4 regions of the Pseudomonas sp. GW822-FHT02G04 genome follow, and region 1 is predicted to be linked to each of the others. Evidence: predicted binding sites of a transcription regulator. Region 1 holds the regulator's gene; each other region holds the start of a gene.

Region 1 (7,760 bases):
CAAGCAGGTTGGCTGAGGTGTTAATGAACAGTTTTTGTACCTACATCGATGGTCTGCCATGCATTGTTCCGATGGTGAACGCGCAGCCAGTAATGTGGCCTCCGTCTAAGTAAGACAAGGTAAAGAAATAACATGGGCAGCATGCATCCCGTACAGGTGATCGCGGTGACCGGCGGCAAAGGTGGCGTCGGGAAGACTAACGTGTCAGTGAACTTGTCCCTGGCTCTAGCTGAGCTCGGCCGGCGCGTCATGCTGCTGGATGCCGATCTGGGGCTGGCGAACGTCGACGTTCTGTTGGGACTGACACCCAAACGCACGCTGGCCGACGTGATCGAAGGCCGCTGTGAGCTGCGCGACGTGCTGTTGCAAGGGCCTGGCGGTATCCGCATCGTCCCGGCCGCCTCCGGCACCCAGAGCATGGTTCATTTGAGCCCGGCCCAGCATGCCGGCCTGATCCAGGCGTTCAGTGACATCGGCGACAACCTCGACGTATTGGTGATCGACACCGCTGCGGGCATTGGTGACTCGGTAGTCAGCTTCGTGCGCGCCGCGCAGGAAGTCTTGCTGGTGGTGTGTGACGAGCCGACCTCGATCACCGACGCCTACGCGCTGATCAAACTGCTTAACCGCGACTACGGCATGAACCGCTTCCGCGTCCTGGCCAACATGGCGCAGAGCCCGCAGGAGGGCCGCAACCTGTTCGCCAAGTTGACCAAGGTCACGGATCGCTTCCTCGACGTCGCCTTACAATACGTCGGTGCGGTGCCTTACGACGAAAGCGTGCGTAAGGCCGTGCAGAAGCAACGCGCGGTGTATGAAGCCTTTCCGCGTTCCAAGTGCGCCCTAGCGTTCAAGGCCATTGCGCAGAAAGTCGATACCTGGCCGCTGCCGGCCAACCCGCGTGGGCACCTGGAGTTTTTCGTCGAGCGCCTCGTGCAACAAACGGCAGGACCCGTGCTATGACAGCCAGCGGTTACAACCTCTACAAGAAGTCGGCACGTGACGCGCAGTACGAGCTGATCGAGCGTTACGCGCCACTGGTCAAACGCATTGCCTACCACTTGCTGGCGCGTCTGCCGGCCAGTGTCCAGGTCGAAGACCTGATCCAGGCCGGGATGATCGGCCTGCTTGAAGTATCAACCAAATACGACGCCAGCAAAGGCGCGAGTTTCGAGACGTACGCGGGCATTCGAATCCGCGGCGCGATGCTCGATGAAGTGCGCAAGGGGGACTGGGCGCCACGTTCGGTCCACCGCAATACCCGCATGGTCAGCGACGCGATTCGCTCGATTGAAGCTAAAACCGGCCGTGACGCTAAAGATCACGAAGTTGCGGCCGAACTCCAATTGAGTCTCGACGATTATTACGGGATTTTGAACGACACCCTGGGCAGCCGGTTATTCAGTTTCGACGATCTGTTGCAGGACGGCGAACACGAAGGGCTGCATGAGGATGGCGCGAGTGCTCATCTCGAGCCGTCACGCGATCTGGAAGATGAACGCTTCCAGGCGGCGCTGGCGGACGCGATTGCCAATTTGCCGGAGCGTGAGCGACTGGTGTTGGCGCTGTACTACGACGAAGAGTTGAATCTCAAGGAAATCGGTGAGGTCCTGGGGGTCAGTGAATCTCGGGTCAGCCAGTTACACAGCCAGTGCGCGGCCCGTTTGCGGGGGCGTTTGGGGGAGTGGCGAGCGCGCTGAAGGCAGTGTGGGGACACTGCGAATGGAGCTGGTGTGGTGTTGAACCGTACCGGTCTCGATCTGTTGTGCTCCAGACCGTCATTGAGTGCTTTGCCGGATTGATTGAAATGGCGCGTCCAGGTGCTGGGCGCGTTTAAGACTGCTTGGAGGTCGAATTGGACAAGAACATGAAAATCCTCATCGTTGATGACTTCTCAACGATGCGGCGGATCATAAAAAACCTGTTGCGTGACCTTGGGTTCACCAACACCGCCGAAGCCGATGACGGGCTGACCGGGTTGCCGATGCTGCAAAGCGGTAACTTCGATTTTCTGGTTACCGACTGGAACATGCCCGGTATGACCGGCATCGACCTGCTTCGTGCGGTGCGCGCTGATGAAAGGCTCAAGCACCTGCCGGTGCTGATGGTGACCGCCGAAGCCAAGCGCGAGCAAATCATCGAAGCGGCCCAGGCCGGTGTTAACGGCTATGTGGTCAAACCCTTCACAGCCCAGGCGTTGAAAGAAAAAATCGAGAAGATTTTCGAACGCATCGGCTGATGTACTGCGCACGGGGGAGCTATGGAGCATAACGAATCTTCACAGGGCGATTTCGAGTCGACCCTGAAAAAACACGCGGTCGAACTGGTCGACAGCCTTGAAAAAGGCAAGTTTGGCGACGCTGTGCAACTGATCCATGAGCTCAACCAGACCCGTGACCGCGGCCTGTATCAGGAAGTGGGCAAGCTCACCCGCGAGCTGCATAGCGCGATCGTCAATTTCCAGATTGACCCGCACATGCCGCAAGCCGAGGAAGTGTCTCAGATCACGGATGCCACCGAGCGCCTGTCCTATGTGGTCAAGCTGACCGAGGCCGCGGCCAACCGCACCATGGACCTGGTGGAAAACGCCACGCCGCTGATCAACAGCCTGAGCGATGAAGCCCAGGCGCTGAGCACGGATTGGGGACGGTTCATGCGTCGCGAAGTCGGGGCTGAAGAGTTCCGCGAACTGGCCCGGCGGGTCGATGGTTTCCTGACACGCAGCTGTGAGGACAACCGCGTCGTGTCGAGCAACCTCAACGACATACTGCTGGCCCAGGATTACCAGGACCTCACCGGTCAGGTGATCAAGCGTGTGACCCAATTGGTCACCGAAGTTGAAAGCAACCTGCTCAAGCTTGTACTCATGGCCAGTCACGTAGACCGCTTCGCGGGTATCGAACATGACCGTGAAGCGATGCTGGCTGAAAAAGATCCACAAAAACATCTCTCTCAGGGTGAAGGTCCGCAGATTCATGCCGATAAAAGAGAAGACGTTGTGTCCGGTCAGGACGATGTGGACGATTTGCTATCCAGTCTTGGATTTTAGTTTTTTGGGTTTTTAGACCTGTAGGAGCACCCCCTTAATGAGCTTCGGCGCCGATGAAGAGATCCTTCAGGATTTCCTGGTTGAGGCCGGCGAGATTCTAGAGCAACTGTCCGAGCAGCTGGTCGAGCTGGAAAGCCGACCTGATGATGCGGACTTGCTCAATGCAATTTTTCGCGGTTTTCACACTGTAAAAGGGGGCGCCGGCTTCCTCCAGCTCAACGAGCTGGTGGAGTGCTGTCACATCGCCGAGAACGTGTTCGACATCCTGCGCAAGGGGGAGCGTCGCGTCGACTCGGAACTGATGGACGTGGTTCTCGAAGCGCTGGACGCGGTGAACAGCATGTTCAGCGAAGTCCGCGAACGCAGCCCGATCACGGCTGCCACGCCTGAGTTACTCGCGGCGCTGGCCCGTCTGGCCGAGCCGCAAATGGAAGCCGCACCGGCACCGGTCGCTGAAGTGGTTGAAGCTCCGGTCGCCGAAAGCGAATCGGGCGACATTACCGATAACGAATTCGAACAACTGCTGGACTCGCTGAACGCCGTCAAGGCCCAGGCCGAGGCGCCCGTAGCCGCTGCGCAGCCTGTTTCGCAGCCTGCCGCCGATGCAGCAGCCAGTGACGAAATCACCGATGCCGAGTTCGAGTCGTTGCTCGATCAATTGCACGGCAAAGGTCAGTTCGCCGCCGATGCGGTGGCCGCAGCGCCCGCCGCACCGGCTGCTCCGAAAGCCGCCGGCGACAGCTCCGACATCACCGACGACGAGTTCGAAGCACTGCTCGACCAGCTGCACGGCAAAGGCAACTTTGCGGTCGATGCCCTGGAATCGGCAATCGCTTCGGCGCCAGCCCCGGCTGTGCCAACCGCCGCTGCGGCCGGTAGCGATCTGATCTCCGATCACGAATTCGAATCGCTGCTCGACGAATTGCACGGCAAGGGCAAGTTCACTGAAGTGGGCACTGCTTCGGCTGTTGCTGCAGTGTCGGCTCCAGTCGCCAAGGCTGTGGCGCCGGCACCTGTTGCCAAAGCGCCCGAGCCAAAAGCCGAAACACCCAAGCCTGCTGCTGCCGCGGCACCGGCTGCTGCTCGTGCCCCGGCCGCGCCGCCACCGGAAAAACCGACCAGCGAAGCCGAGACCACCGTGCGGGTCGACACCGCGCGTCTCGATGAAATCATGAACATGGTCGGCGAGCTGGTACTGGTGCGTAACCGCTTGGTCCGTCTGGGCCTCAACAGCGGCGACGAAGCCATGTCCAAAGCCGTGTCGAACCTCGACGTGGTCACGGCCGACCTGCAAACCGCGGTCATGAAGACCCGGATGCAGCCGATCAAGAAAGTCTTCGGTCGCTTCCCGCGTCTGGTTCGCGACCTGGCTCGCCAGCTCAAGAAAGAGATCAACCTGGAACTGGTCGGCGAAGAAACCGACCTCGACAAGAACCTCGTCGAGGCCCTGGCCGACCCGTTGGTCCACTTGGTGCGCAACTCGGTCGACCACGGTATCGAAGAGCCGACCGATCGCGAAGCGATGGGCAAGCCTCGCAGCGGCAAAGTGATCCTGTCCGCAGAACAGGAAGGCGACCACATCCTGCTGTCCATCTCTGATGACGGCAAGGGCATGGACGCTGATGTTTTGCGCAGCATCGCCGTGAAGAAAGGCCTGATGGACAAGGATGCAGCGGACCGTCTCAGCGAGTCCGATTGCTTCAACCTGATCTTCGCGCCGGGCTTCTCGACCAAGACCGAGATCTCCGACGTGTCCGGTCGTGGCGTGGGCATGGACGTGGTGAAAACCAAGATCGCCCAGCTCAACGGCACCATCAATATCTACTCGACCAAGGGCAAAGGCTCGAAGATCGTCATCAAGGTCCCGTTGACCCTGGCGATCATGCCGACGCTGATGGTCATGCTCGGCAACCAGGCGTTCGCGTTCCCGCTGGTGAACGTCAACGAGATCTTCCACCTCGACCTGTCGCGCACCAACGTGGTGGACGGCCAGGAAGTGGTGATCGTGCGGGACAAGGCGCTGCCCTTGTTCTACCTCAAGCGCTGGCTGGTCAGCTCCGCCGCTCACGAAGAGCAGCGCGAGGGCCATGTGGTGATCCTTTCGGTGGGCACTCAACGGATCGGCTTCGTCGTCGATCAGTTGGTGGGCCAGGAAGAAGTGGTCATCAAGCCATTGGGCAAAATGCTCCAGGGAACCCCGGGCATGTCCGGCGCCACCATCACCGGTGACGGCCGCATTGCTCTGATTCTCGATGTTCCGAGCATGCTCAAGCGTTACGCCGCGCGGCGTATTTGATTCTGGGGGAGCGGGGCGCCAGAGCCTCGCCCCGTCTAACGGAGTGTTTATGGCAGTCAAAGTCCTGGTGGTGGACGATTCGGGGTTTTTCCGCCGCCGCGTCTCGGAAATTCTTGCAGCGGATTCAAATATCCAGGTCGTCGGTACGGCGACCAACGGAAAAGAGGCGATCGATCAGGCCCTGGCCCTCAAGCCAGACGTGATCACCATGGACTACGAGATGCCGATGATGGATGGCATCACGGCGGTGCGGCACATCATGCAGCGCTGCCCGACCCCGGTGTTGATGTTCTCCTCGCTGACCCACGAAGGCGCCAGGGTCACCCTCGATGCGCTGGACGCCGGCGCGGTGGACTTCCTGCCGAAGAATTTCGAAGACATCTCCCGTAACCCGGAGAAGGTCAAGCAACTGCTGTGCGAGAAGATTCTCAGTATCTCGCGCAGTAACCGTCGTGTCAGTGCCTACACCCCTCCGGCTCCGGTAGTTGCGCCAGCCCCGACGCCTGCGCCTTCGAGCGTCGGCAGCTACGGCAGCAGCGCGCCTGCGCGTCCGGCACCGGCACCGATTGCGGCTCGCACCCATGCCGCGGCCCCGTCGTCTCCTGCGCCGAAACGCAAAGCCTACAAATTGGTCGCCATCGGTACCTCCACCGGCGGCCCGGTTGCGCTGCAACGGGTTCTGACCCAGTTGCCGGCCAACTTCCCGGCACCCATCGTGTTGATCCAGCACATGCCGGCAGCCTTCACCAAGGCCTTCGCCGAGCGCCTGGACAAGCTGTGCCGCATCAGTGTCAAGGAAGCCGAGGATGGCGACATCCTGCGTCCGGGCCTGGCGCTGCTGGCACCGGGTGGCAAACAGATGATGATCGACGGCCGTGGTGCGGTGAAAATCCTGCCGGGCGATGAGCGTCTGAACTACAAGCCATGCGTGGACATCACCTTCGGTTCGGCGGCCAAGTCCTATGGCGACAAAGTTCTGGCGGTGGTACTGACCGGCATGGGCGCCGACGGTCGCGAAGGCGCGCGTCTGCTCAAACAGGGCGGCAGTGCGATATGGGCTCAGGATGAAGCCAGCTGCGTGATCTACGGCATGCCGATGGCCATCGTCAAAGCCGAACTCGCGGACGCGGTGTACAGCCTCGATGACATCGGCCGGCACTTGGTCGAGGCTTGCATCTGATGGATGTGCTCAGCCTTATCGGGATCATCATGGCGTTCGTCGCCATCATCGGCGGCAACTACCTTGAAGGCGGTCACCTCGGCGCGCTGGCCAACGGCCCGGCGGCGTTGATCGTACTCGGTGGCACCATCGGTGCCGCGCTGCTGCAATCGCCGATGAGTGCCTTCAAGCGCGCCATCCAGATTCTTGCCTGGATTCTGTTTCCGCCTCGCGTGGACCTGGCCGGCGGCATTGATCGCGTGGTGAACTGGAGCCTGACCGCCCGCAAGGAAGGTTTGCTCGGGCTGGAAGGGGTGGCCGACGCCGAACCCGACAGCTACTCGCGCAAAGGCCTGCAACTGCTGGTCGACGGCGCCGAGCCGGAAGCGATTCGCAGCATTCTGGAAGTGGATTTCTACACCCAGGAAAGCCGCGACATCGAAGCCGCCAAAGTCTTTGAAAGCATGGGCGGCTATGCGCCGACCATCGGTATCATCGGTGCGGTGATGGGCCTGATCCACGTGATGGGCAACCTGGGCGATCCATCGCAACTGGGCAGCGGCATTGCCGTCGCCTTCGTCGCCACCATCTACGGCGTGGCCAGTGCCAACCTGGTGCTGTTGCCGATTGCCGCCAAGCTCAAGTCCATTGCGTTACGGCAGTCGCGCTATCGCGAAATGTTGCTGGAAGGGATCCTGTCGATCGCCGAAGGTGAAAACCCTCGCTCTATTGAGTTGAAGCTTCAGGGCTTCATGGATTGATGGGGGAAATGGATCATGGCTCGTCGCAGGCAGCATGAAGAACACGTAAACCATGAACGTTGGCTCGTTTCCTACGCCGACTTCATTACCTTGCTGTTCGCGTTCTTCGTGGTGATGTACTCGATCTCGTCGATCAACGAAGGCAAGTACAAAATCATCTCCGAGGCGTTGATCGGGGTGTTTACCGACTCTGACCGCGCCCTCAAACCGATCCCCATCGGTGAAGAGCGACCGAAGACCGTGACCCCGGCCAAGCCGCTGGTCAAGGACAGTGAACAGATCGACGCCGGCATCGCCCAGGCCGCCAAAGATCCGCTCAAAAGCATCGCCGATGACATCAGCGCGGCGTTCGGCGACTTGATCAGTTCCAATCAGATGACCGTGCGCGGCAACGAGTTGTGGGTCGAGATCGAACTCAATTCCAGCCTGTTGTTCGGCAGCGGCGACGCGATGCCCAGCGACATCGCCTTCAACATCATCGACAAGGTCGCCGCG
Region 2 (7,760 bases), on a different contig from region 1:
CACCATCGACGATGCCGTGGATTATCAGAAAGTGACGGATGCCGGTGTCGACGGTATCTTCACCAACCGCGCCAGCGAACTGCTGAAGTTCTATAAGCGCCCGGCGGCGGCAAGTGTTGCGCAGTTGTTGCAGAACAACGGGTACTGAGTGACACAAAACACCGAGTGGACTGGCCGCCTGTGGTTAGGGCGTGACTATGGCCTGATCCACGCAGAGCTGGGGCGCACCGCGCCCCATGCCCATTACGCCCATCAAGTGATCCTGGCCCCTGATCGACCGGTCACCGTCAGTCTCGACGGCGTGAACCAGACGGCCCATCGCCTGTTCATCCCCTCTCAAATCCGCCACTGCATTGTCGATTCACCGGATGCGGTGTTCACGGTCTATGCCGAGCCATTGATGTTCGACGCTCAGGCGCTGCACAACGTCGTGTTCGAAGCCGCACTGTCCCTGGAAAGCCTCGACCACGCCGTTCGCCATTGCCCGCGCCGATCCCTTGGCGATCCTCGGATCGAGCGCGCCTTGTCTGCCCTCGACAGATGGCTGACAACCAAGGTGCCAGGTAGCGCATTGGCCGCAGAGGCGCACCTGTCCTTGAGTCAATTGCAACGGCTGTTCGCCAGCCAGCTAGGCCTGCCCGTGCGCAAGTTGGTGCTGTGGCGGCGGCTGCGACTGGCGATGGTGCTGATTCTGGCCGGCAGCCCCGTGACCGAAGCGGCGCACGAGGCCGGGTTTGCCGATTCTGCGCACTTCTCCCGGAGTCTGAAAAAGCTCTTCGGCGTGACTGCTCGCCAAGCGTTGCACCACATCGATCTGCGTCTACTGGCTTGATTCAACGCCGCAACGGCTCAGGCACCGCGGGTTCTTTGCTCAACGACTCCGGCCCGAACGGGTCCAGCAGTTGCGCCATGTAGTCCCGAGGGAAGTCTGGACGGCTGCCGATGCCCAGGTCGCCCTGACGGATTTCATAATCCTTTGTGTAAAACCCGGTTCCCAGCAGCCAGTCCCACTGATTGAAGAACAAGGCGAAATTCACGTCGCCGGCCCGTCCATACTTCATGTGATGAAAGCGATGCACCGGCGCCCAGGCGAACACCCAGCGCAAGAGCCCCAGCTGCATATCGACATTGGAATGTTGCAGCAGTAACTGGATGGCGATGGCGAATGCCAGCAGCGCCGCTACGTCTGACGGGATGCCCAGCATCAGCAACGGCAACAGCCCCGTCGAGGCTTCCAGCAACTGATGCAGCGGATGTTTCATCAAGCCATTGAAGCTGTACAGCCGTTGAACGCTGTGATGCACCGCATGCAGCCGCCACAACCATTGCACCCGGTGGCTGGCGTAGTGCATCAGGCTAATGCCGACGTCGGCAATGAACATCGCCAGCGCCAGTTGCAGCCACAGCGGCCAACCCTTGGCCATGCTCCGTCGAACGACAACAGCGCCACCAGGCCCGGTAATGCCAGCAGACCCACGGCATTCAACGCCTCGTTGACCAGCGCATGCAGAATGTCTCGCCGGCGATCACCGGCCGAAAGGTTCCAGCAGGCTTCATAGGGCAATGCCCATTCGGCGGCGAACGCCACCGCCAACGCCGCGAGAAACAGCGGCAACAGCCACAGCGTCGACTCCCCCGCCAGCCACAATCCTGCCCCGATGAATCCGCCCCAGAACAGCGGCGCGTACAACCCGGCAACGATGAGTTTCATGTTCACCTCCATTGATCGAGGGTTCAGCATGAAAGCTGGCGCCGGCAGGCAATTGAACAAACGACGCAATCGAAGGTGGCGTTTTAAGGGTGAGTTAAGTTGCGGCGATTAATCTGAACTCACTTAAACAGCTCACCCGCTTAAACAAATACCCCAAGGAATGAACCGATGAAAACCTTAACTGCCCTGTTCACCGCTGCCGCCCTGACCCTCACCGCTGGCCTGGCCCAGGCGGATGTTCGCCCGGACTTGATCCCGGGTCTGCTCAAGGATGGCACCATTCTGGACATGCAAAAACTCAATCGGGCCGCCCTCGCTGAACACCCAGGCAGCACCGCCGCCAACATCACCGATACCGAACTCGAGCACACAGCCACGGGTGCCTACGTCTACCAGGTGGAAATCCGCGATGAAAAAGGTGTCGAGTGGGATGTGGATGTCGATGCCAAAACCGGCAAGGTCCTGAGCAACAAACAAGACAAGTGATTCCACTGCAAAAAGCCGCACGATCTTCGGGTCGTGCGGCTTTTTTGCGTTCGGCGTAAGGCAAATCGCTGAAGTGATGAACGAAGTCGCGCCCTTTTACGCAAGCCCGCTAGAATCCCTCAACACCACTCAGCATGTTGAAGCAGAGAACCAGGGATATGGGGCAAACAGCGGCAGCAGACATCGCCACGATCAGCCGGATCAGCGCGGTGCCGGTGGTTCTTCAGGTGATAGGTGAGTTGACCGGTTTGCGGTTCGCGGCGGTGGCCCGCGTCATCGACAACACCTGGATCGCCTGCGCGGTGCTCGATCGACTGGATTTCGGCGTGCAAGTGGGCGATGAACTGCAGCTGGTCTCCACGCTGAGCGACGAAATTCGCCGGGGCCAGCAGTCAGTGGTCATCGACAAGGTCAGTGAAGACCCGCTCTGCCGCGATCATCCCTTCGAAAGTTACATTGCCGTGCCGGTATTTCGCACCGACGGGCGCTTCTTCGGCACCCTCTGCGCCCTCGATCCTGATCCTGCGCCGCTCAAGTCCAGCACGATCCAGAGCACCATGGAATCGTTCGCCCGGATGCTGGCGCTGCAAATCGAAGCCGACGAAAACCTGCAACGGACCGAAGCGGCGCCGATCAAGGAACGTAAAACCACCGAACTGCGCGAACAGTTCATCGCCGTGCTCGGTCATGATCTGCGTAACCCCTTGTTCGCCATCAGCGCCGGTGCCGAAATGCTCCTGCGCAAACTCAAAGACCCGGCGAATGAGCAACGGGCGCGGCATATCCTCACCAGCGCCCGGCGTGCGACCAAACTGGTCGACGATGTGCTGGACTTTGCGCGGGGGTCACTGGGTCGCGGCATCCCGGTGAGTATCGAACCATGCCCGGACTTGGGGGATGTGCTGCGGCATGTGATTGCCGAGATCCAGAGCATTCACCCCAAGCGCATCATTCAGTCGTCGATTGGCGACCTGAGCGACATTCACTGCGATCGCGAACGGGTCGCGCAGTTGCTGTCCAACCTGCTAGCCAACGCCGTTGTCCACGGAGCCCCCGATGGCCCGGTCGAGGTCAGTGCGCAGGTCAAGAAAGGGCACTTCTTATTGAGCGTGAAAAACCACGGGCTGATTGCCGAGGATGCGCTGCCGCATCTGTTCCAGCCCTACTCGCGACCGACCGGCGGAACACCGCAGGCCGGCCTCGGGCTGGGGTTGTACATTGCCAATCAGATTGCGCAGGCCCATGGCGGCAAACTGGAGGTGGAATCGACCGAGCCGCAGGGCACGACGTTTACCTTCAGCCTGCCCCCCAAGACTTAAGCGGTGGTACTGACCACCGAACCCGACGTACTGCCACCCTCATCCTGCAACGCCTGCAACAACGCCGCCGTCACCGTCTGCATCGAAGCCGAGGTGGCCGCAATCTGCGACTGAGCTGCCGCGACCTCCGCTGCCTTGGCTTCGGTGCTTTCCTGCTTGGCTTGGGCCGCTTGCAGTTGCTGCTGTTGTTCCTGCAATTGCTTTTGCAGTTCGGCGAGCTGCTTGCGCAGTTCCTTCACCGTATCGGATTCGCTGTTGCTGGAGCTGCTTTCGCTCGACGCGGCTGCACCGCCGGCGGCAACCTTGGTGGTGTCGCTGGATGCTTCGGTAGTGGCCGCGACGGTAGTGTCTTCGGTGCTGTCGCTGATCGAGACCTGGCTTGATGAGATCGACAGGGTCTGGTTGATCGAAACGGAGCTGATGCTAACCATGGGAGTTATCCAATATGCAGTTTGGGTAACTTCCGTCATCGTCAGGCGCGACACGTACTTGAGAGCGACTGTGTACCGACTCGGTAACCGAATCGGTACACAGTCCATTTCACTAGGCGCTCAACCGGGCCGTCACTTCATTCAACTGCCCCGACAACCCGTGCAGGTTGTGGCTGGCCGCTTCGGTGCGCTGCACGTTGTCCAGGTTGGTGCTGGCGATGCTGGTGATTTCGGTGAGGTTGCGCGAGATGTCTTCGGCCACCGAGGTCTGCTCCTCGGCGGCGGTGGCGATCTGGCGGTTCATGTCGCGAATGGCTTCCACGGCAAGGGTGATCCGCTCGAGCATGGCGCCGGCCTGGGTGACTTGCTCGACGCTTTGCTCGCTGCGCGACTGGCCGCTTTCGATGGCCTGGGCCGCATCCACCGCACCGGTTTGCACGGTTTGAATGATCTGGTTGATCTCGATGATCGACGCCGCCGTGCGCTGGGCCAGGCTGCGCACTTCATCGGCGACCACCGCAAAACCGCGCCCCGCTTCACCGGCACGGGCCGCTTCGATCGCTGCGTTGAGCGCCAGCAGGTTGGTTTGTTCGGCGATGCCGCGAATCACTTCCAACACTTTTCCGATGCGCCCGCTGTCTTCTTCCAGACGACGGATGACCGTGGCGGTGTTGGCGATTTCGCCACGCATTTGGGTGATGGTGTGAATAGTGCCCTGCATGACCTTCTCGCCCTGCTGGGCGGACTGATCGGCATCGTCGGCCGCACGTGCCGCTTCGGCTGCGTGGCGCGCGACTTCTTGCGCGGTGGCGGACATCTCGTTCATCGCCGTGGCCACCTGATCGGTGCGGTTGAACTGCTCGTTGGTGCCACTGGCCATGAGGCCGGCAATCGAGTTCAGCTCACCGCTGGCGCTGTCCAGATCGGACGCACTGCGCTGCAAACGGTTGAAGGTTTCGGCGAGGAAATCGCGCAAGGTGTTGGCGGCCCTGGCTAGATTGCCCAACTCATCCTGACGGGTGCTGGCTACACGTTCAGCGAACCGGCCCTGGCTGAGTTGCGCCACGTAGTCGATCAGTTTGCGGATCGGCTCCACCAGGTTGCGGTTGACCAGCCACAGACTTAACAGGCCAATCAGCACACCCGACAGCAGCATCACCACGATCCCCAGCAACACGGTGCGGTCGGCGCTGGCGCTGATCAACTTCGATTGCTCGCTGCCCTGTTTGCGCAGCTCGCTGACCAGCTCATTCATCTGCTCGCTGGCAGCACGGTCCATGCCCTTGACCGCGCTGTCACCGGCCGTTGGGTCGGCACCCGCCGCCACGTAGGCATCACGCCCCTTCTGATAGGCCGCCCCCAGGAGACGATGCTCTTCACGCAGACGTTCGATGCGGGTCTTGAGTTGCGGCTCGATACCCTTCTGCCCGGCCAGCTCGCCCAGAATGCCCTGCACGTTGCGCTGGCCGTCCTCGAATTGCTTCCAGTATTTATCCAGGTCCGCGGGTTGCTTGCCGCGCAGCAGGACGTTTTTCCACTCCTGAACCTGCACCTTGAATTGCAGGTTGGCTTCATCGATCAATTGCGAGGTGCGCAACGGGCCTTCGATCAGATTCGCGTAGCTCTGAACACCGTTGGACAGAAAGTGAAAGCTGGCCAAAGCGATCAGCAACATCGCCAACAGGCTGCCGCTCAACAGGGCGAGAATTTGTGCTCGAAGGGACTTTTGCAAAGACATCGGGAAGTACTCGAAACAGGAATGAGGCACGCTGATGAAGGCGTGAAAAGTATCCGGACATCCCTGTCTGCCATATTGGCCCTTGGCCGAAGGCGCGCAAACGTAACTCAAGCGTGATCGGCGTTCCAGAGCAGTTCTTGAGGAGAATCCGACCATCGGTATCGCAATCGTTTGCGTACACCTCGCCGTCACAAAACCGTCATGAGCGCTTGCAATGATGGGGCTCAAGTGAACCTGTGAAACCCGCGACAGGCGCCTCCTCGCAGCGAGACTTCATGAACCACAGCATTGACCAACGCCATCGCGATTCCGACCTGTTCGGCCTGCTTTACGGTTTCAGTTTTCGCCCCGGCGAGCGCGGTCGAGAGATCGATTCGGCCAAGGCACTGCACTGCCTGCAACAACCGGACGACAGTGATGAGTTTCTCTGGCTGCACCTGAACCTGGCCCATGCGGCGTGCGAGCGCTGGATGAAAAGCCACCTGGAATTGCCCGACGAGTTTTTCGAAGCCTTGCATGAAGGGTCCCGTTCAACGCGCATCGAGCATGTCGATTCGGCGTTGCTGGCGGTGGTCAACGACGTGGTGTTCAACCTCAGCAGCATGGTTTCCTCGGATGTCTCAACGCTGTGGGTCTGTGCCCGCAGTCGACTGATCATCAGCGCGCGCCTGCAACCGCTGCACTCGGTGGACAAGCTGCGCTCTTCGGTGAAGGCCGGTGAATGCTTTCGCTCACCGCTGGAATTGCTGGTGCATTTGCTGCGCGATCAGGGCGAAGTGCTGACGCAGATCGTGCGCAAGACCAGCCTCAGTGTCGATCAGATCGAAGATGAATTGCTGTCGTCACGCCTGTCCACCAACCGCGCCGAACTGGGCGCCAACCGCCGGGTGCTGGTGCGTCTGCAACGGTTGCTGGCGCTGGAGCCGGGCTCGTTGCTGCGCCTGCTCAATCGCCCGCCGCAATGGTTGCAGAAGGAGGACGTCAAGGAGCTGCGCAAATCCACCGAGGAGTTTGCGCTGATCATCAACGACCTCACCGCCCTCGGTGAGCGGATCAAGCTATTGCAGGAAGAAATCGCCGCCAACCTCAACGAACAAAGCAACCGCACGCTGTTCACCCTGACCGTGGTCACGGTGCTGGCGCTGCCGATCAACATCATTGCCGGTTTCTTCGGCATGAACGTCGGCGGGGTGCCGCTTGCCGGTGACCCGGAGGGGTTCTGGATTCTGGTGGCGCTGGTTGCGACGTTTACCCTGATTGCCGGACGCTGGGCGTTTCGCAAGCGGCGCGATTATTGAATCCTTCGACCCCACCGATACCTTGTGGCGAGGGAGCTTGCTCCCGCTGGGTTGCGAAGCGACCCCAAATCCTGCAACCCGATTTCTTCAGATAAAACGAGGTTACCTATTTGACGACTGCTTCGCAGCCGAACGGGAGCAAGCTCCCTCGCCACAGGTGTTTGCCTGCCTTAGCATCTGGCATCACAAAAAAACCAAACACTGACCCAGCGCAGCCTCACTGTAATATTTAGCAACGATCATGGCCGATACTCCTTCTCTGCTCAGGATTATCCGGCATGACGCCTTCCTTCACCGCCGCCTCCCAGGCGCCCGCCAGCAGCGCCAGGCCGCAGCTCGATAAAAAGCCCAGCCTGCTCACCTTCGTGATGTTCTTTGCTGTGCTGGGCAGCGGGTTGCTGTTCACCGCCTACAGCCTGATGCACGACATGAGCGAACTCGGCACGGTGGTCACCACCTGGACGCCGTTTCTGCTGTTGGGCGTGGCACTGCTGATTGCCCTGGGCTTTGAGTTCGTCAACGGTTTTCACGACACCGCCAACGCCGTGGCGACGGTGATTTACACCCACTCCTTGCCGCCGAATTTTGCAGTGGCCTGGTCCGGGTTCTTCAACTTTCTGGGGGTGTTGCTGTCGAGCGGCGCGGTGGCGTTCGGCATCATCGCCCTGTTGCCGGTGGAGCTGATTCTGCAGGTCGGATCCTCCGCCGGTTTCGCGATGATCTTCGCCCTGTTGATCGCCGCCATCCTGTGGAACCTCGGCACCTGGTGGCTGGGTT
Region 3 (7,760 bases), on a different contig from region 1:
TCTGGCTGCGGCTGAGATTTCACCTCCGGGTTGAGAGTGTTCTCCGGCGCCAGGGTCGGCGTGCCGCCCAGGTCGATGATGTACGGCGTACCGCTTTCGGAAAACCCGACCGGGTCCTTGAAGTAACCGGCGATGGCGATCTTCTGTTCAGGCGTCGCGGTGGACAGCAGCCACAACACCAGGAAGAACGCCATCATCGCCGTCGCGAAGTCCGCGAAGGCGATTTTCCAGGCGCCCCCGTGATGTCCGCCGGCGATGCGCTTGACGCGCTTGATGATTATCGGCTGGTTATTTTCCATGACTTAACGACCGCGAACCGCTTGTTCCAGCTCAGCGAAGCTAGGACGGTGCGCCGGGTACAGAACCTTGCGACCGAACTCCACCGCCAGCGACGGCGGCATCCCGGAAGCCGAAGCCACCAGCGAGGCCTTGATGGCTTCGTAGGTGTTCAGTTCTTCCTTGGCATCGTGAGCCAGGGAGTGGGCCAGCGGGCCAAAGAAACCGTAGGCCGCGAGAATACCGAAGAAGGTACCGACCAGTGCCGCCCCCACGTGCAGACCGATGGACTTCTGGTCGCCTTCGCCCAGGGATGCCATGGTCACCACGATCCCCAATACCGCCGCGACGATACCGAAACCGGGCATGGCGTCGGCGATGCCGTTCACCGCGTGGGACGGGTGCTCGAGGTCTTCCTTGAGGCTGTAGAGTTCCATGTCGAACAGGCCTTCCAGCTCATGGGGAGCCATGTTGCCGGAGGACATGATGCGCAGGTAATCGCAGATGAACGCGGTCATGCGTTCGTCTTTGAGCACCGCCGGGTACTTGGCGAAGATCGGGCTCGCGGCGGCATCTTCGATGTCGCCTTCGATCGCCATCATGCCTTCGCGACGGCTCTTGTTGAGGATCTCGTAAATCAGCCCCAGCACTTCCAGGTAGAAGGTGTGGTTGAAACGCGAACTGAACATGCCCAAGGACTTCTTGAGCACGTGCATTGTCATGTGGCCGGGGTTGGCCTGCAGGAATGCGCCAAGGGCCGCGCCGCCGATAATCATCACCTCGAAAGGCTGGATGAGAGCGGCAATCTTGCCGTGGGAAAGCACGTATCCGCCGAGCACGCTCGCGAATACGACGATGATGCCGATAATTTTAGCCATAGGTAGGAGAGCACTTACTGAGTCGGGTTCAAGGTCATATTCGGAAGTTAAAAAATCTCTTCTTCTACTTATCGGCAAAACTGCGCCAGACTATAGCCAGTTAAGGCGAAAAGCTAATTTGACCCGTTCAGGGCATAGGTAAAGCAGACGATGATCGCGTCCAGACATGGCTAACGAAACGAACGTCCCAACGCCAAAACCAACCACGCTTGAAGGATGGGTCAAGCTTCTCGATGGCGTGCGCCTGCCGGTTCCGCAAGCCAGCCACGACCTGGTCTGCAAAGCCATCCGCGATAACCGCAGCTCACTGCGCGACATCGCCGAACTGATGCAGGAAAGCCCGGCCCTGGCCTTGAGCGTGATTCGCGAAGCCAACCGTCACACCCATGGCAGCATGACCGAGCCTGCTGAAAACCTTGAGGTGGCGATCAATCGCCTCGGTTTGAAACGCACCGAAGAACTGCTCGACCGCCTGCCCGCCGAACCCCAATTGCAAATCCCCGTCGCCCTGCGCCAGCTTCAATTGATCAGCCAACACGCCACTCAACAGGCCAACGGTTTTTTCGCCAGTCGCCTGGCGCGACTGTGGCAGGACATCCACTGGGGCAGCCTGCTGTTTCTCTCGCCGCTCTGGCCCATGGCGTTGACCCATCCCCAGTTGCTTGAAGAATGGGAGCTGCGGGTCATCCATAAAGGCGAGTCGGCACGCAAAGTCGAAAAGCAATTGTTCGGCCTGCGCCTACTGGAAATCTGTCTGGCGCTGGTGGACGTCTGGCGCCTGCCAATCTGGGTGCAGCAAGGTTATCGACTGCTGCGCAGCGAGCAACGTGAACTGGTGAAAGTCCTGCGCATCGCGCGTGACAGCGATCACCCATTGCGCCAACAGAACCGCCTCGATGACGACCCGACGTTGCGCCGCTGGCTCAATCAGCCCGCCAATACCGTGCTGCTGGCCAACGGTCTGGCGCTGGCGGCACAACAGGCCTGGGACAGTCCCCACTGCGAGCGCTGGCAGTACCTGACCAGCCTTTACCTGCAAATGCTGATGGATGAGGTGCAGCAACAATTGCACCAGCAGGCTGCCAACAGCGCTCGTCAACACGCCATGCCGGACCTCTGGCACCCGGCCGAATCGCTGATCTGGCCACCAGGTGCGAACCGCGTTCACGCTGGTTTGTTGCCCGCCCCGGCGCCGACCGCCGAAGACCTGGCGAAGTGGCGCAAGCAATGTGCCGAATTGCTGGTGGAGCCGAGCCGTTTTACCAATGCCATGCACTTGACCACATCGGCCCTGGATGCCTTGGTGGCGTGTGGCATGCGGCGGGTGATGATTCTGATGGCCGACCGCACGCACGCCAATTTGCGCGTGCACCAGACCGCCGGGCTACCCAAGGAAGTGGCCGGCCTGAACCTGGTGGTCAGCCAGAGCACCGTGCTGCAACGCCTGCTCGCGCAACAGGCCCAGGTGCGCCTGACGCCGGCCAACAACGCACAATTCTCGGCCCTGCTGCCAGCCAGCCTGCGCTCACAGTTCAGCGGCGAACACCTGCTGCTGCGCTCACTGGTCAACAACGGCCGGGTGATCATGATCGTGGTAGCGGATCAGGGCGGCGGACCGTTCTCGGAAATCACCGTGCAAGCCTTCGGCAAAACCGCACAATGCATCGAAAAGGCCCTGCACAGCTTTAGCCACCGCTAGGGCCGTGTAGCAGCTGCCGAAGGCTGCGTTCGGCTGCGCAGCAGTCGTCAAACCATAACTTGCGGTACATCAGGCAAACCGCGTCAGCCGGATTCACGACTGCTTCGCAGCCGAACGCAGCCTCGCAAGCTCGACAGCTGCTACGGCGAGGCATTAACCATCAGGGCCTGTTTACAGTTATTCCCTGCCAAAAAATAACTGATAACAGGCCCTCATGACGCTGCGCTACAATCCTCCCCTTTGTGCTCTGGAGACCTCACATGTCTGACTTCTCTGGCTTGGCGCTGGTGATCGAACCGAGCGACCTGCTCCCGCGTCTCGACTCCCGCGAACTGATTCTGGTGGACCTGACCAGCAGCGCCCGCTATGCCGAAGGGCATATCCCCGGTGCACGCTTTGTCGATCCAAAACGCACTCAGCTGGGCCAGGCGCCTGCGCCGGGCCTGCTGCCGACCCACGCCGCGCTTGAAGCATTGTTCGGTGAACTGGGGCACAACCCCGATGCGGTCTATGTCGTCTATGACGATGAAGGCGGCGGCTGGGCCGGGCGCTTTATCTGGCTGCTGGATGTCATCGGCCACAGCAAGTATCACTATATCGACGGCGGCCTTCCGGCCTGGCTGGCAGAAGGCTTGCCCATGTCAATCCAGATCCCGCCGGCAGTCGGCGGTCCGGTCGCCCTGACCCTGCACGACGAACCTGTCGCCACCCGCGAATACCTGCAAAGCCGCCTCGGCGCCGCTGACCTGGCGATCTGGGACGCACGTGGCCCGCTGGAATACTCCGGCGAGAAAGTGCTGGCGGCCAAGGGCGGGCACATCCCCGGCGCGGTCAATTTCGAATGGACCGCCGGCATGGACCAGGCGCGCAACCTGCGTATCCGCACCGACATGCCGAAAATCCTGGAACAACTCGGCATTACCAAAGACAAAGAAGTCATTACCCACTGCCAGACACACCATCGTTCTGGCTTCACCTATCTGGTGGCCAAGGCGCTCGGTTATCCGCGGGTCAAAGGCTACGCCGGCTCCTGGGGCGAATGGGGCAACCACCCCGACACGCCCGTAGAGATTTAAGTTTTTCAAGGACAGTTAATGAATAAGCGTTTGTTTATCCTCAGCCAATACCTGCTGCCCCATCACTTGCTCTCGCGACTGGCCGGCTGCATTGCCGAATGCCGCGTGCGCTGGTTCAAGAACGCCTTTACCGCCTGGTTCGCCAAGCGTTATCAAGTGGACATGTCCCAGGCGCTGGTCGAAGACCTGACGGCTTACGAGCACTTCAATGCGTTCTTCACCCGCGCCTTGAAAGACGGTGCTCGCCCGCTGGATCAAACGCCTGGCGCGATCCTCAGCCCGGCCGACGGCGCCGTCAGCCAGCTCGGACCGATCGAACACGGCCGCGTTTTCCAGGCCAAGGGCCACAGCTTCAGCGTGCTGGAATTGCTGGGTGGCGACGCAGCCAACGCGGCGCCCTTCATGGGCGGCGATTTCGCCACCATTTACCTGTCGCCGAAAGACTACCACCGTGTGCACATGCCGCTGGCCGGCACTCTGCGCGAGATGGTCTACATCCCCGGCCGCATCTTCTCGGTCAACCAGACCACCGCTGAAAACGTTCCGGAACTGTTCGCCCGCAACGAGCGTGTAGCGTGCATTTTCGACACCGAGCGCGGCCCGATGGCCGTGGTACTGGTGGGCGCAATGATTGTGGCGTCGATCGAAACCGTCTGGGCTGGCTTGGTCACACCGCCAAAACGCGAGCTGAAAACCTTCCGCTACGACGAAGCGGCCCGTGCACCGATTCACTTGGAAAAAGGCGCGGAACTGGGTCGTTTCAAACTCGGTTCTACGGCGGTCGTGCTGTTCGGGCCGGATCAAGTGAAATGGGCTGAAGGGCTGGGCGCTCTTTCGCCAGTGCAAATGGGCCAGGGCATCGGTCTGCCAACCGCCTGATCCCTCGATCCGACCCCACGAACGCCTTTCGTGGGGTCGGACATTTCCTCCCGCTGCACACCCTCCTCCAGCGTTCATAGCTGCTACAGTCAAAGTCATTCGTTGCCCATTTCCCCGGTCGGAGTTTGTCCACGGCATGAATGAGACCAATCCTGCCCCGCTGCTACGCGCACCGATCCCAACGCTGTCGCGCCTGTCTTTCTGCGAAGCCACGCCACGCGACCTCAAGCGCTGGATCGCCAACCTGCCCAAAGCCAACATCGGTGAAACCGCTCGCCAGTTGTATCAAGGCTTGAGCGAACTCAACCAACTGCTCACACCCAGCGACAATCGCCTGCAATTGCTCGAACTGCTGCGGCCCGAGGTGTATTACGTCTGCAAGCACCTGGAGCGGCATTTCCTGCATCAGGCTATTGTGCTCGACGAGCGTTCGCGCAAAATCGCCAACCTTTGCCAGGCGCTGCAGAGCCACTTGGCGATTGGCTACAAGCAGATCGTCATCCGAATTACGCAGCACTTCGGCAAGGACCGGGCACCGCTGCTGACCCAGGCATTGCAACGGGCCGTCCATTGCCTGAATGGTACGTTGATCCGCGCCACTGAACTCTATTGCCCGGCGCCCGAAGGGCTGTGGCTGGAACTGCATCAGCTGTACCGGATCGGCTGCGAACATCAGCTGCAACATCAGAGCGTGCGCGATGAACTGGCCAGCCAGACGCAAAGCCTGAGCATCGAGCAGACCTACGTCGTCGCCCTCCTGCTGGGTGCTTCACGCTGCAATCAACTGCGCCAGAACCAGATCGCCCGGCTCGCCGAGGTGCTGGAGCCCTGGAGCCAATGGATCAAATTGCAACCGGCCAAACCGGACAGCGGGCTTTTTGCCGTCGCCCCGGACCTCGACAGCGGCCCGCGTTATCGCGCCAAGTTCCCTGCCGAATATCAGGAGCGCTTATTGGGGATCGACCCGCAACCCTTGGTCGCAGCCATCGAAATCCATCTGCAACAATCGGCCGACAAGGCATCGCCGCTGCCGGTTCCGATGGGACTGAATCTGGATACGCTGCAACACCTGCATGCTGCCTGGGGGCAGGCCTCCGAGCGTGGCTTCCAGCGTACCGTCGGCCACGGCACATTGACCCTGTGTGTGGGCATGAGCGCCCTGCACTATTATCTCGGCGGCAAACGCTCGTTCAACGACATCCTGAAAAAACCCGGCGCCCGTCCCGCGCAGTTCTCGGCAGCAGAACCGGCAGGACGCGCCAAGGACCAATGGAAACAAGCCTTCGACGCCGCCCCCCAGGGCACGGCAGACACGCTGCTGCCCTACGAAGAAATCGAATACCCACACCTTCAGAAACATGACAGCCACGAGGCGTTCGGCCAACAGCATTTCCCGACCTACGCGCTACCGGTGATCAATCACAGTCCTGGCGGTTATTGCCTGGCCTGGCCCGGCGCAGTGCCCGCCGAGTTGCAGGCCGGTGAAATGGTCGGTATCGAGGATGCCGCCGGTCAAGGCTGGAGCGTTGCCGTGGTGCGCTGGATCCGCCAGGTACGGGGCGGCGGCACGCAGATGGGTATCGAGCAAGTTGCGCCTTACGCCGAACCCTGCGGCCTGCAACTGATTCGCTCCGAAGACGAACACAGCCAGTACTTGCGCGGGCTGTTACTGCCCGCCATCAGTGCCATCGACCTGCCGGCCACCCTGCTCACGCCGCGCTTGCCGTTCCAGGAAGGGAATAAGGTGTTGATCAACACCAATGGCCAGGAACGCCCGGCCGAGCTGGAGCATCGGATGACGAGCACCAACAGCTTCAATCAGTTTGCCTACCGTTCGCTGGAGGTAGCCAGAAATGAAAACGCCGCGCAGAGCGGCGTGGTCGGGGCAGCACAAGAGTTTGATTCGTTGTGGAAGTCGCTTTGATTGGGGGAGCCGAAAAGCAAAAGATCGCAGCCTTCGGCGGCGCCCACAGGCGCGTAGGAGCTGCCGAAGACTGCGATCTTTATTATCTTTTGATTCTTTAGAGCTGCCCGTCGCGATCCCGGAAGCCCAGCAGATACAGCACGCCATCCAGCCCAAGGGTGGAAATCGCCTGCTTCGCCGATTGCTTGACCAATGGTTTGGCGCGGAACGCTACGCCCAGCCCGGCAATCGCCAGCATCGGCAGGTCGTTGGCACCGTCACCGACGGCAATCGTCTGCTCCAGACGCAAACCTTCTTTATGCGCCAGCTCACGCAGCAAATCCGCCTTGCGCTGTGCATCGACAATCGGCTCGACCGCCACGCCAGTGACTTTGCCGTCGACCACTTCCAGTTCGTTGGCGAACACATAGTCGATGCCTAGCTTGGCCTGCAGTTGCTTAGCGAAGTAGGTGAAGCCGCCCGACAGAATCGCGGTCTTGTAGCCCAGGCGCTTGAGTTCGGCGAACAGGGTTTCGGCGCCCTCGGTCAGGCGCAGGGAAGCACCGATGGAATCCAGCACGCTGACGTCCAGCCCTTGCAGCAGGGCCAGGCGTTCCTTGAAGCTGGCGCGGAAGTCCAGCTCGCCGGCCATCGCCCGCTCAGTAATCGCGGATACCTGGTCGCCAACGCCGGCGGCCTTGGCCAGTTCGTCAATGACTTCGGCTTCGATCAGTGTCGAGTCCATGTCGAACACCGCCAGACGACGGTTACGGCGGAACAGCGAATCCTCCTGGAAAGCGATGTCGACGTTCAGTTCTTGCGCGACGCTGAGGAATTCAGCCCGCAACGCTTGCGGGTCAGCCGCCTCGCCGCGTACGGAAAACTCGATGCAACCCTTGCCCTTGTCGGCCGGGGTGTCCAGCGGCATGCGCCCGGAAAGGCGATCGATATGGTCGATGTTCAGGCCATATTTGGCGGTGATCGAACTCACACGCTGCAATTGCTCGGCGGTCACTTTGCGGGTCAGCAAGGTGACGATGTGGCGTTTC
Region 4 (7,760 bases), on a different contig from region 1:
AAAGGCAAATACGGCCTGGTGTTCTTCTACCCACTGGACTTCACCTTCGTTTGCCCGTCCGAGCTGATCGCTCTGGACAACCGCATGGCTGACTTCAAGGCACGCAACGTTGAAGTGGTCGCCGTTTCGATCGACTCGCACTTCACCCACAACGCGTGGCGCAACACCCCGGTGAACAATGGCGGTATCGGCCAGGTTCGTTACACCATGGCTGCTGACATCAAGCAGGAAATCATGAAGGCTTACGACGTTCAGTCCGCTGACGGCGTGGCTTTCCGTGGTGCGTTCCTGATCGACGACAAAGGCGTTGTCCGCTCGCAGATCATCAACGACCTGCCGCTGGGCCGTAACATGGAAGAGCTGATCCGTCTGGTTGACGCTCTGCAATTCCACGAAGAGCACGGCGAAGTTTGCCCTGCCAACTGGAAAAAAGGCGACAAAGGCATGAACGCTTCGCCAGAAGGCGTTGCGGCTTACCTGACCGAGCACGCTGCTGCGCTGTAAGCCAGGCGTCCGGCAATAAAAAACCGGCCTCACTGAGGCCGGTTTTTTTATGGGCGGGATAAACCGGCGACCGGCATCAGTCGTTGTAGTCTTCCCAGCCGCCCATCTGTTTCCAGCGATTGACGATGCCGCAGAACAGCTCAGCGGTCTTCTCGGTGTCGTAGCGAGCCGAATGAGCCTCGCGACCGTCGAAGTCGATGTCCGCTGCCTGACAGGCCTTGGCCAGTACGGTTTGACCGTAGGCAAGACCGGCGAGGGTCGCGGTGTCGAAGCTGGAGAACGGGTGAAACGGGTTACGTTTCATGTCCAGGCGCGCGACAGCCGCGTTGAGGAAGCCCAGGTCGAAGCTGCTGTTGTGACCGACCAGAATCGCCCGTTTGCAACCGTTGGCTTTCAGGGCCTTGCGAATGCCGCGGAAGATATCGGTCAGCGCAGCTTCTTCGCTCACTGCCATGCGCAACGGGTGATCGAGTTTGATCCCGGTGAATTCCAGGGCTGCTGCTTCGATGTTGGCGCCTTCGAAAGGCTCGACCCGGAAGAAGTAGGTGTGATCGGGGTACACGAACCCTTTTTCATCCATGGCGATGGTGGTTGCAGCAATTTCCAGCAGCGCGTCGGTGGCCGAGTTGAAACCACCGGTTTCTACGTCGACGACAACCGGCAGGTAACCACGGAATCTGGCAGCCATTGGATGACGAGGACCACCTCCACCGCCTTGACCGTCCTGTTCGTCGTCGAAATGGTCTTCACTCACGCGTGTTCCTCCAGCAGGCGCCAGCGCAGTTTTTCACCGGCGCGCAGCGGGATAACGGTCAGCTCGCCGAATGGCAGGCTGGTTGGGGCGGTCCACTCGTCGCGGACCAGGGTGATGCGATCGGTGTTCGCCGGCAGACCGTAGAAACGCGGGCCATTGAGGCTGGCGAAGGCTTCGAGCTTGTCCAGCGCATTACGCTGTTCGAAGGCTTCGGCATACATCTCGATCGCGGCATAAGCGGTGTAGCAACCGGCACAACCGCAAGCCGCTTCTTTGGCGTGCTGGGCATGGGGGGCCGAGTCGGTGCCGAGGAAGAACTTGTCGCTGCCGCTGGTGGCGGCGTCGAGCAGGGCTTCCTGGTGGGTATTGCGCTTGAGGATCGGCAGGCAGTAGAAGTGCGGCCGAATCCCGCCCACCAGCATGTGGTTGCGGTTGTACAGCAGGTGATGCGCGGTGATGGTGGCGCCAACGTTGGCCGAAGCCGCGTTGACGAACTGCACGGCATCGGCGGTGGTGATGTGTTCGAACACCACTTTGAGCGTCGGGAAACGCTCGACCACGCGACGCATGTGTTCATCGATGAAGATTTTTTCCCGATCGAAAACGTCGACATCGCCACGGGTGACTTCACCGTGAACCAGCAAGGGCATCCCGACTTCGGCCATGGCCTCCAGTGCAGGGAAAATCTTGTCGATGCTGGTGACGCCAGAGTCCGAGTTGGTGGTCGCGCCGGCCGGGTACAGCTTGGCGGCGTGAATGAAACCGCTAGCCTTGGCCTCACGAATTTCTTCGGGCTGGGTGCGGTCGGTCAGGTACAGAACCATCAGCGGTTCGAAACGGCTGCCGGCCGGACGTGCGGCGAGAATCCGCTGGCGATAGCCATCGGCTTCAGCAGCGTTGCGCACCGGAGGTACCAGGTTGGGCATGATGATGGCGCGACCAAAGGTGCGCGCGACATCCGCGACGGTATTGGTCAACACGGCACCATCGCGAAGATGAATGTGCCAGTCGTCGGGACGCAGCAGGGTCAGGCGGTCGGACATGAGGGGATTCCAGGCGGGTCAAACTCAGGGGAATGCTACCGGAAAAGACTCTTCCAGGCACTCGCTATCAAGTTTTACGACAAGCTTCCGATACCCAACAGGCAGGCCGTGAATTTGTGTGTCGGTCTTTTTGTCGTAGAAGCCAGTGGAGCCTCCCGTGCGCCAGCGTTATTTAGCCTTGCTCAGTGTGTTTGCCAGCCTTCCCGCGATGGCGCTCACTTTCCAGACTCGTCTGGAGAGCATCGAGTGGACGGTCGAAGGTGACAAGTTCGAATGTCGCCTGACTCAGCCGATCACTGATTTCGGCTCGGGTGAGTTCGTGCGTCGCGCCGGCGAGCAGGCGACATTTCGTCTGAAGGCCTACAACTCAATGATCGGTGGGGGTTCCGCGACCTTGCTGGCGGCGGCTGCGCCATGGCAGCCGGGGCGTGGCGACATTAACCTGGGCTCGGTGAGAATCGGTAGTGGCAACGTGCTGTTCAACAGCTCGCAAGTGCAGGCCGGGCGCCTGATCAGCGGGTTGATGGAGGGGCGCAGCCCGGTCGTTCGACACTCATCAGGCGACGGTCGGGTGTCTGAAGTGCGTCTGCTGCCGGTCAAGTTCAACAAGGCCTACGGTGACTATCAGGGTTGCGTGGCCAAGTTGTTGCCACAGAATTTCGAGCAAGTGAAGCAATCCGAGGTCGGCTTTCCGGGGGAGGGTATCGATCTCGATGCCAGGGCCAAGGCCCAGTTGCAGGTCATGCTGGAGTTCATGAAGGCCGATCCGACGGTCAACCACATTGAACTCGACGGCCATTCCGACAACAGTGGCAACCGGCTGACCAACCGTGAACTGTCACGACGCCGGGCGCTGGCGGTGATGGATTTCTTCAAGGCCAATGGTGTGCAGGAATCGCAGATCACCCTGCGTTTTCACGGTGAGCGCTATCCGCTGGCGCCCAACAACAATGCCGCCAACCGGGCGAAGAACCGCCGGGTTGCCGTACGTCTCGAACGGGTTGCACCGACCGAGAAACCGGCGCCGCAAGCCACGGCCGCCGCGAGCAGCGCGACGACCTCCTGAACCTGCTGATTTCGTCGCTCGCTCGACATAATCTGTCGCTTCGTCGTCATAAGCTGTCGCGCCTCTGTAAATTATCCTGCATGAGCGGTAGACTTGACAGCTTTCCGTAGAACCCCGTGGAGTGATGGCATGGCGGACGTAAACAAGGTCGTTCTGGCGTATTCCGGCGGCCTGGACACTTCGGTGATCCTCAAGTGGCTGCAGGATACTTATAACTGTGAAGTAGTGACCTTCACCGCTGACCTGGGTCAGGGCGAAGAGGTCGAACCGGCCCGCGCCAAGGCACAGGCCATGGGCGTAAAAGAAATCTATATCGACGATCTGCGCGAAGAATTCGTGCGTGATTTCGTGTTCCCGATGTTCCGCGCCAACACCGTTTACGAAGGCGAGTACCTGCTGGGTACTTCCATCGCTCGTCCGTTGATCGCCAAACGCCTGATCGAAATCGCCAACGAAACCGGCGCTGACGCCATTTCCCACGGCGCGACCGGCAAGGGCAACGACCAGGTTCGTTTCGAACTGGGCGCCTACGCCTTGAAGCCAGGCGTGAAAGTGATCGCTCCATGGCGCGAATGGGACCTGCTGTCCCGTGAGAAGCTGATGGACTACGCCGAGAAGCACGCGATTCCGATCGAGCGTCACGGCAAGAAAAAATCCCCGTACTCGATGGATGCCAACCTGCTGCACATCTCCTATGAAGGCGGCGTGCTGGAAGACACCTGGACCGAGCACGAAGAAGACATGTGGCGCTGGACCGTCTCCCCGGAGAACGCTCCTGACAAACCGCAGTACCTGGAACTGACCTACCGCAACGGCGACATCGTTGCACTGGACGGCGTCGAAATGACCCCGGCCACCGTGCTGGCGACCTTGAACCGTATCGGTGGCGAACATGGTATCGGCCGTCTGGACATCGTCGAAAACCGCTATGTGGGCATGAAGTCCCGTGGTTGCTACGAAACGCCTGGCGGCACCATCATGCTGCGCGCTCACCGTGCGATCGAATCGATCACCCTGGACCGCGAAGTGGCTCACCTCAAAGACGAGCTGATGCCTAAATACGCCAGCCTGATCTACACCGGTTACTGGTGGAGCCCTGAGCGTCTGATGCTGCAACAGATGATCGATGCTTCCCAGGCCCACGTGAACGGCGTAGTGCGCCTGAAACTGTACAAGGGCAACGTGATCGTCACCGGACGCAAGTCCGACGAGTCGTTGTTCGACGCCAACATCGCAACCTTCGAGGAAGATGGCGGCGCCTACAACCAGGCCGATGCGGCGGGCTTCATCAAGCTCAACGCCTTGCGCATGCGTATCGCGGCGAACAAAGGCCGCAAGCTGTTCTGAGACCTTTGATGCGGTAATGGAACTGTGGCCTTGTCGATGACAAGGCCACAGTTCTGAAAAAGGGCTGCTGCATATTACGTTTCGCTTTCTGCTGGTTTCTTCTAACCGTTCCTTCTGCTGCCTGCCTTTGATCTCACTTCAAGGGCTGCCTTGCTCTGTGCGACAGGTCAAAACCTAGCCCATAATCGTCACGCCATGTGAGCTCAAATTGTAAGAAACACAGAACGTTGCGTTGTTGCGTTTCTTTAGTTGTTTCCAGTATTTGAGCGCGCTGTCCTTCAGCACAATCTCCGAATCGGCGCACGTGAGAAATACGATCACTTGTGCAGGATTATCCGGAGCGTGCTGGATACTCTCCATCAGGGCGCTGAGCGCCATTTTTTTGGTTATCCAGCGTGCATCAATGATGTGCAGATCCTTTAGCGGTGCAGGCAGCTGCACATGGTGTTGGGCCGAGCGTTCAGGCGATACTCTGGAAGTGCTGTTTCCCGAGTGATCAGCGTTGTCCATGACTTTTATAAAATGCTTTCCCTTCTCGAAATCGGAAGGCGCGTAAAGCGATCGATAATTGAAGTTGAGTGTGGCGAAGAAAAGAAAAAGCAAATAAAAGGGAAAGCTGATCAGAAACCAGACGTAGAGCTCTCTCTCCTTGTTGTCAAGAAAGGGCAGCGATACAGCAGCTGATGTTTCGGACAATGCTGCAAATATTGCAATGATTGTCATGGGGTTGGTGATTCTTTTTTTGAGTTTTATCATGTTTTTTACTCATTAGATATTATCTTTTTCTCTGTTGGTTTATAGGGTGTGTCTTGGTGGTGATAATGCATGTATGAGTGTTTTTTGTTTTTGTTGTTGTAAGTTCCTTTTTGCTGTGTGGTTGAGGTTGATATAGTAACTGCATTGTTCTGGGTCTGGGTATGGCTGTTTATTTGTTTTAAAGTTGTGTGGGTTTGTTTTGCTTGTGAAGTGTTGCTGTGTGTAAGATTTTTTGAGGAGTTCGGGCCGGGTTATGTAAGATTCTGCAAGATGCTCGTTACCTTTAAGGGTAGCTTAATAGTCGAGGTCTGTCGGACCAAGGACGTTGAACCCTGTTTTTTTGGGTGTGAATTGTTACAAAGAAACTGTCGAAGCGTTTAGCAGTGTTCGGCCAATAAAATCTCTGGCTCATCGTGTGCAATGATTTCTTGTAGGAATAATCCGTGTTGTTTGTAGGTAATGTCTCTCGGTGCGAGTGGTCGAGGGGGACGGCATGCCATGGGTGAAACGACTAGGCTATGGTGCGGGCTCTAAAAATTCGAACAGCGAAAATTGGACTTGCCCATGAATAAAGTGCTGATCGTGGATGATCACCCCGTCATTCGTCTTGCGGTACGTATGCTAATGGAGCGTCATGGCTACGAAGTCATTGCAGAAACAGATAATGGTGTGGATGCATTACAAATTGCCCGTGAACTTATGCCGGATATTGTCATCCTGGATATTGGAATACCAAAACTGGATGGGCTGGAAGTTATCGCGCGCCTGACATCGGCGGCGATGCCTCTTAAAGTGCTGATATTGACATCCCAGGCTCCAGGGCATTTTTCCATGCGTTGCATGCAATCGGGTGCCGCCGGATATGTCTGTAAACAACAGGATCTTACTGAGTTGCTCAGTGCAATAAAGGCCGTGCTGTCAGGTTATAGCTACTTTCCCAATCAGGCGCTGCATACTGTGCGCTCCAGTCTTGGGAATGCCAGTGAAGCCGACATGGTGGATCGATTGTCCGGGCGGGAAATGATGGTCCTGCAGCAGTTGGCCCGAGGAAAGACAAACAAGGAAATCGCCGATGGAATGTTCCTCAGCAATAAAACCGTCAGTACTTACAAGACTCGCCTGTTACTAAAACTCAATGCTCGCTCACTGGTCGATCTTATTGAATTGGCTCAACGTAATGGCCTGGTATGAATACGCCAGCATTTGACGAGGGGCGATGAGCGGGCGTTTGTCGGGGATGAGCACTTAGGGGATGGGCACTTAGTAAAAAGCCTCCGTTTCGGGAGGCTTTTAGGTGTCATAGGTCAAAATCGTAATCGGCCAATTGCTTTTGCAGTCGGCGCTCCTCCAGCAGATTGTCGATGGTGCGGCGTTTGCTCAGGTTGGTCTTCGCTACTTCCACCACCGGTTCTGCGTCATCGGCCTCAACGGGGGTGAAGTCGTCTTCTACGTCCAATTGCTCTTTGCCAGTGCTCATAAGGTTAACTCCAGGCTAAGACTGCCTTTGGCGCTCCTTATATCGACAATTTCCCGGCGGGTAAAAAAGATTTTTTCAATCGGCTAATCAATAAAACTAATAGAGCCTCAATCGTCCGAGGTCTTTTGCTTGTATTCGCATAAGTCCTCGATCCGGCAGCTGCCACAACGCGGCTTGCGGGCCAGGCAAACGTAGCGTCCGTGGAGAATCAGCCAGTGATGGGCGTCGAGCAGATACTCCTTCGGCACGAATTTCATCAGTTTCTGCTCCACCTCGACCACATTCTTGCCCGGAGCAATGCCGGTACGGTTGCTGACCCGGAAAATGTGGGTGTCCACGGCCATGGTCAGCTGACGAAAGGCGGTATTGAGCACCACATTGGCGGTCTTGCGACCGACGCCGGGCAACGCTTCCAGCGCTTCGCGGGTTTGCGGCACTTCACCGCCATGGTGTTCTACCAGCAAGCGACAGGTTTCGATCACGTTTTTTGCTTTGCTGTTGAACAGGCCGATGGTCTTGATGTATTCCGACAGCCCTTCGACGCCCAAGGCATAAATCGCCGCCGGCGTGTTGGCCACCGGAAACAGTTTGGCGGTGGCCTTGTTGACGCCGACATCGGTCGATTGCGCCGAGAGAATCACGGCGATCAGCAGTTCGAACGGCGAGGAATAGGCCAGCTCGGTCTTCGGTTCAGGATTGTCTTCGTGAAACCTGCGGAAAATTTCCAGACGTTTTGCGGCATTCATGGGCGATGCGTTTCCTCGAAGGAGGTCAATGTGGGTGTCGGGCGGGTCCAGGCCTGACGTGCGGCGA

The links. The regulator FliA, encoded in region 1, starts transcription of late flagellar genes. The targets are predictions, from matches to a motif close to CTAAAGTTTNNNNNNNNNNNGCCGNTAA.
Region 2: a site for FliA is predicted at 5,800-5,827, ahead of AC1RO5_RS27040 (methyl-accepting chemotaxis protein). Genes of this name have one in related genera too.
Region 3: a site for FliA is predicted at 1,223-1,250, ahead of motA (flagellar motor stator protein MotA). Genes of this name have one in related genera too.
Region 4: a site for FliA is predicted at 2,368-2,395, ahead of AC1RO5_RS15355 (flagellar protein MotY). Genes of this name have one in related genera too.

What each region holds. Positions count from the first base shown of each region.
Region 1 is NZ_JBXANU010000022.1:9,616-17,375, forward strand. Features, by position in the region: gene flhF (flagellar biosynthesis GTPase FlhF) at 1-16, shown strand, start outside; gene fleN (flagellar synthesis regulator FleN) at 133-963, shown strand; gene fliA (RNA polymerase sigma factor FliA) at 960-1,700, shown strand; gene AC1RO5_RS23140 (chemotaxis response regulator CheY) at 1,868-2,239, shown strand; gene AC1RO5_RS23145 (protein phosphatase CheZ) at 2,261-3,049, shown strand; gene AC1RO5_RS23150 (chemotaxis protein CheA) at 3,087-5,345, shown strand; gene AC1RO5_RS23155 (protein-glutamate methylesterase/protein-glutamine glutaminase) at 5,395-6,525, shown strand; gene AC1RO5_RS23160 (flagellar motor protein) at 6,525-7,265, shown strand; gene motD (flagellar motor protein MotD) at 7,281-7,760, shown strand, end outside.
Region 2 is NZ_JBXANU010000031.1:50,206-57,965, reverse strand. Features, by position in the region: gene AC1RO5_RS27070 (glycerophosphodiester phosphodiesterase) at 1-148, shown strand, start outside; gene AC1RO5_RS27065 (helix-turn-helix transcriptional regulator) at 149-832, shown strand; partial or broken gene AC1RO5_RS27060 (sterol desaturase family protein) at 834-1,711, opposite strand; gene AC1RO5_RS27055 (PepSY domain-containing protein) at 1,880-2,197, shown strand; gene AC1RO5_RS27050 (GAF domain-containing sensor histidine kinase) at 2,356-3,516, shown strand; gene AC1RO5_RS27045 (hypothetical protein) at 3,513-3,947, opposite strand; gene AC1RO5_RS27040 (methyl-accepting chemotaxis protein) at 4,060-5,685, opposite strand; gene AC1RO5_RS27035 (transporter) at 5,961-6,983, shown strand; gene AC1RO5_RS27030 (inorganic phosphate transporter) at 7,262-7,760, shown strand, end outside.
Region 3 is NZ_JBXANU010000024.1:59,965-67,724, reverse strand. Features, by position in the region: gene motB (flagellar motor protein MotB) at 1-299, opposite strand, end outside; gene motA (flagellar motor stator protein MotA) at 303-1,154, opposite strand; gene AC1RO5_RS24450 (HDOD domain-containing protein) at 1,321-2,853, shown strand; gene rhdA (thiosulfate sulfurtransferase) at 3,114-3,929, shown strand; gene asd (archaetidylserine decarboxylase) at 3,948-4,808, shown strand; gene AC1RO5_RS24435 (cyclic-di-GMP receptor FimW-related protein) at 4,945-6,732, shown strand; gene serB (phosphoserine phosphatase SerB) at 6,830-7,760, opposite strand, start outside.
Region 4 is NZ_JBXANU010000010.1:142,222-149,981, forward strand. Features, by position in the region: gene AC1RO5_RS15340 (peroxiredoxin) at 1-504, shown strand, start outside; gene rnt (ribonuclease T) at 581-1,258, opposite strand; gene pyrC (dihydroorotase) at 1,255-2,301, opposite strand; gene AC1RO5_RS15355 (flagellar protein MotY) at 2,459-3,367, shown strand; gene AC1RO5_RS15360 (argininosuccinate synthase) at 3,497-4,714, shown strand; gene AC1RO5_RS15365 (hypothetical protein) at 4,889-5,470, opposite strand; gene AC1RO5_RS15370 (response regulator transcription factor) at 6,035-6,661, shown strand; gene AC1RO5_RS15375 (PA3496 family putative envelope integrity protein) at 6,768-6,947, opposite strand; gene nth (endonuclease III) at 7,055-7,693, opposite strand; gene AC1RO5_RS15385 (Rnf-Nqr domain containing protein) at 7,690-7,760, opposite strand, start outside.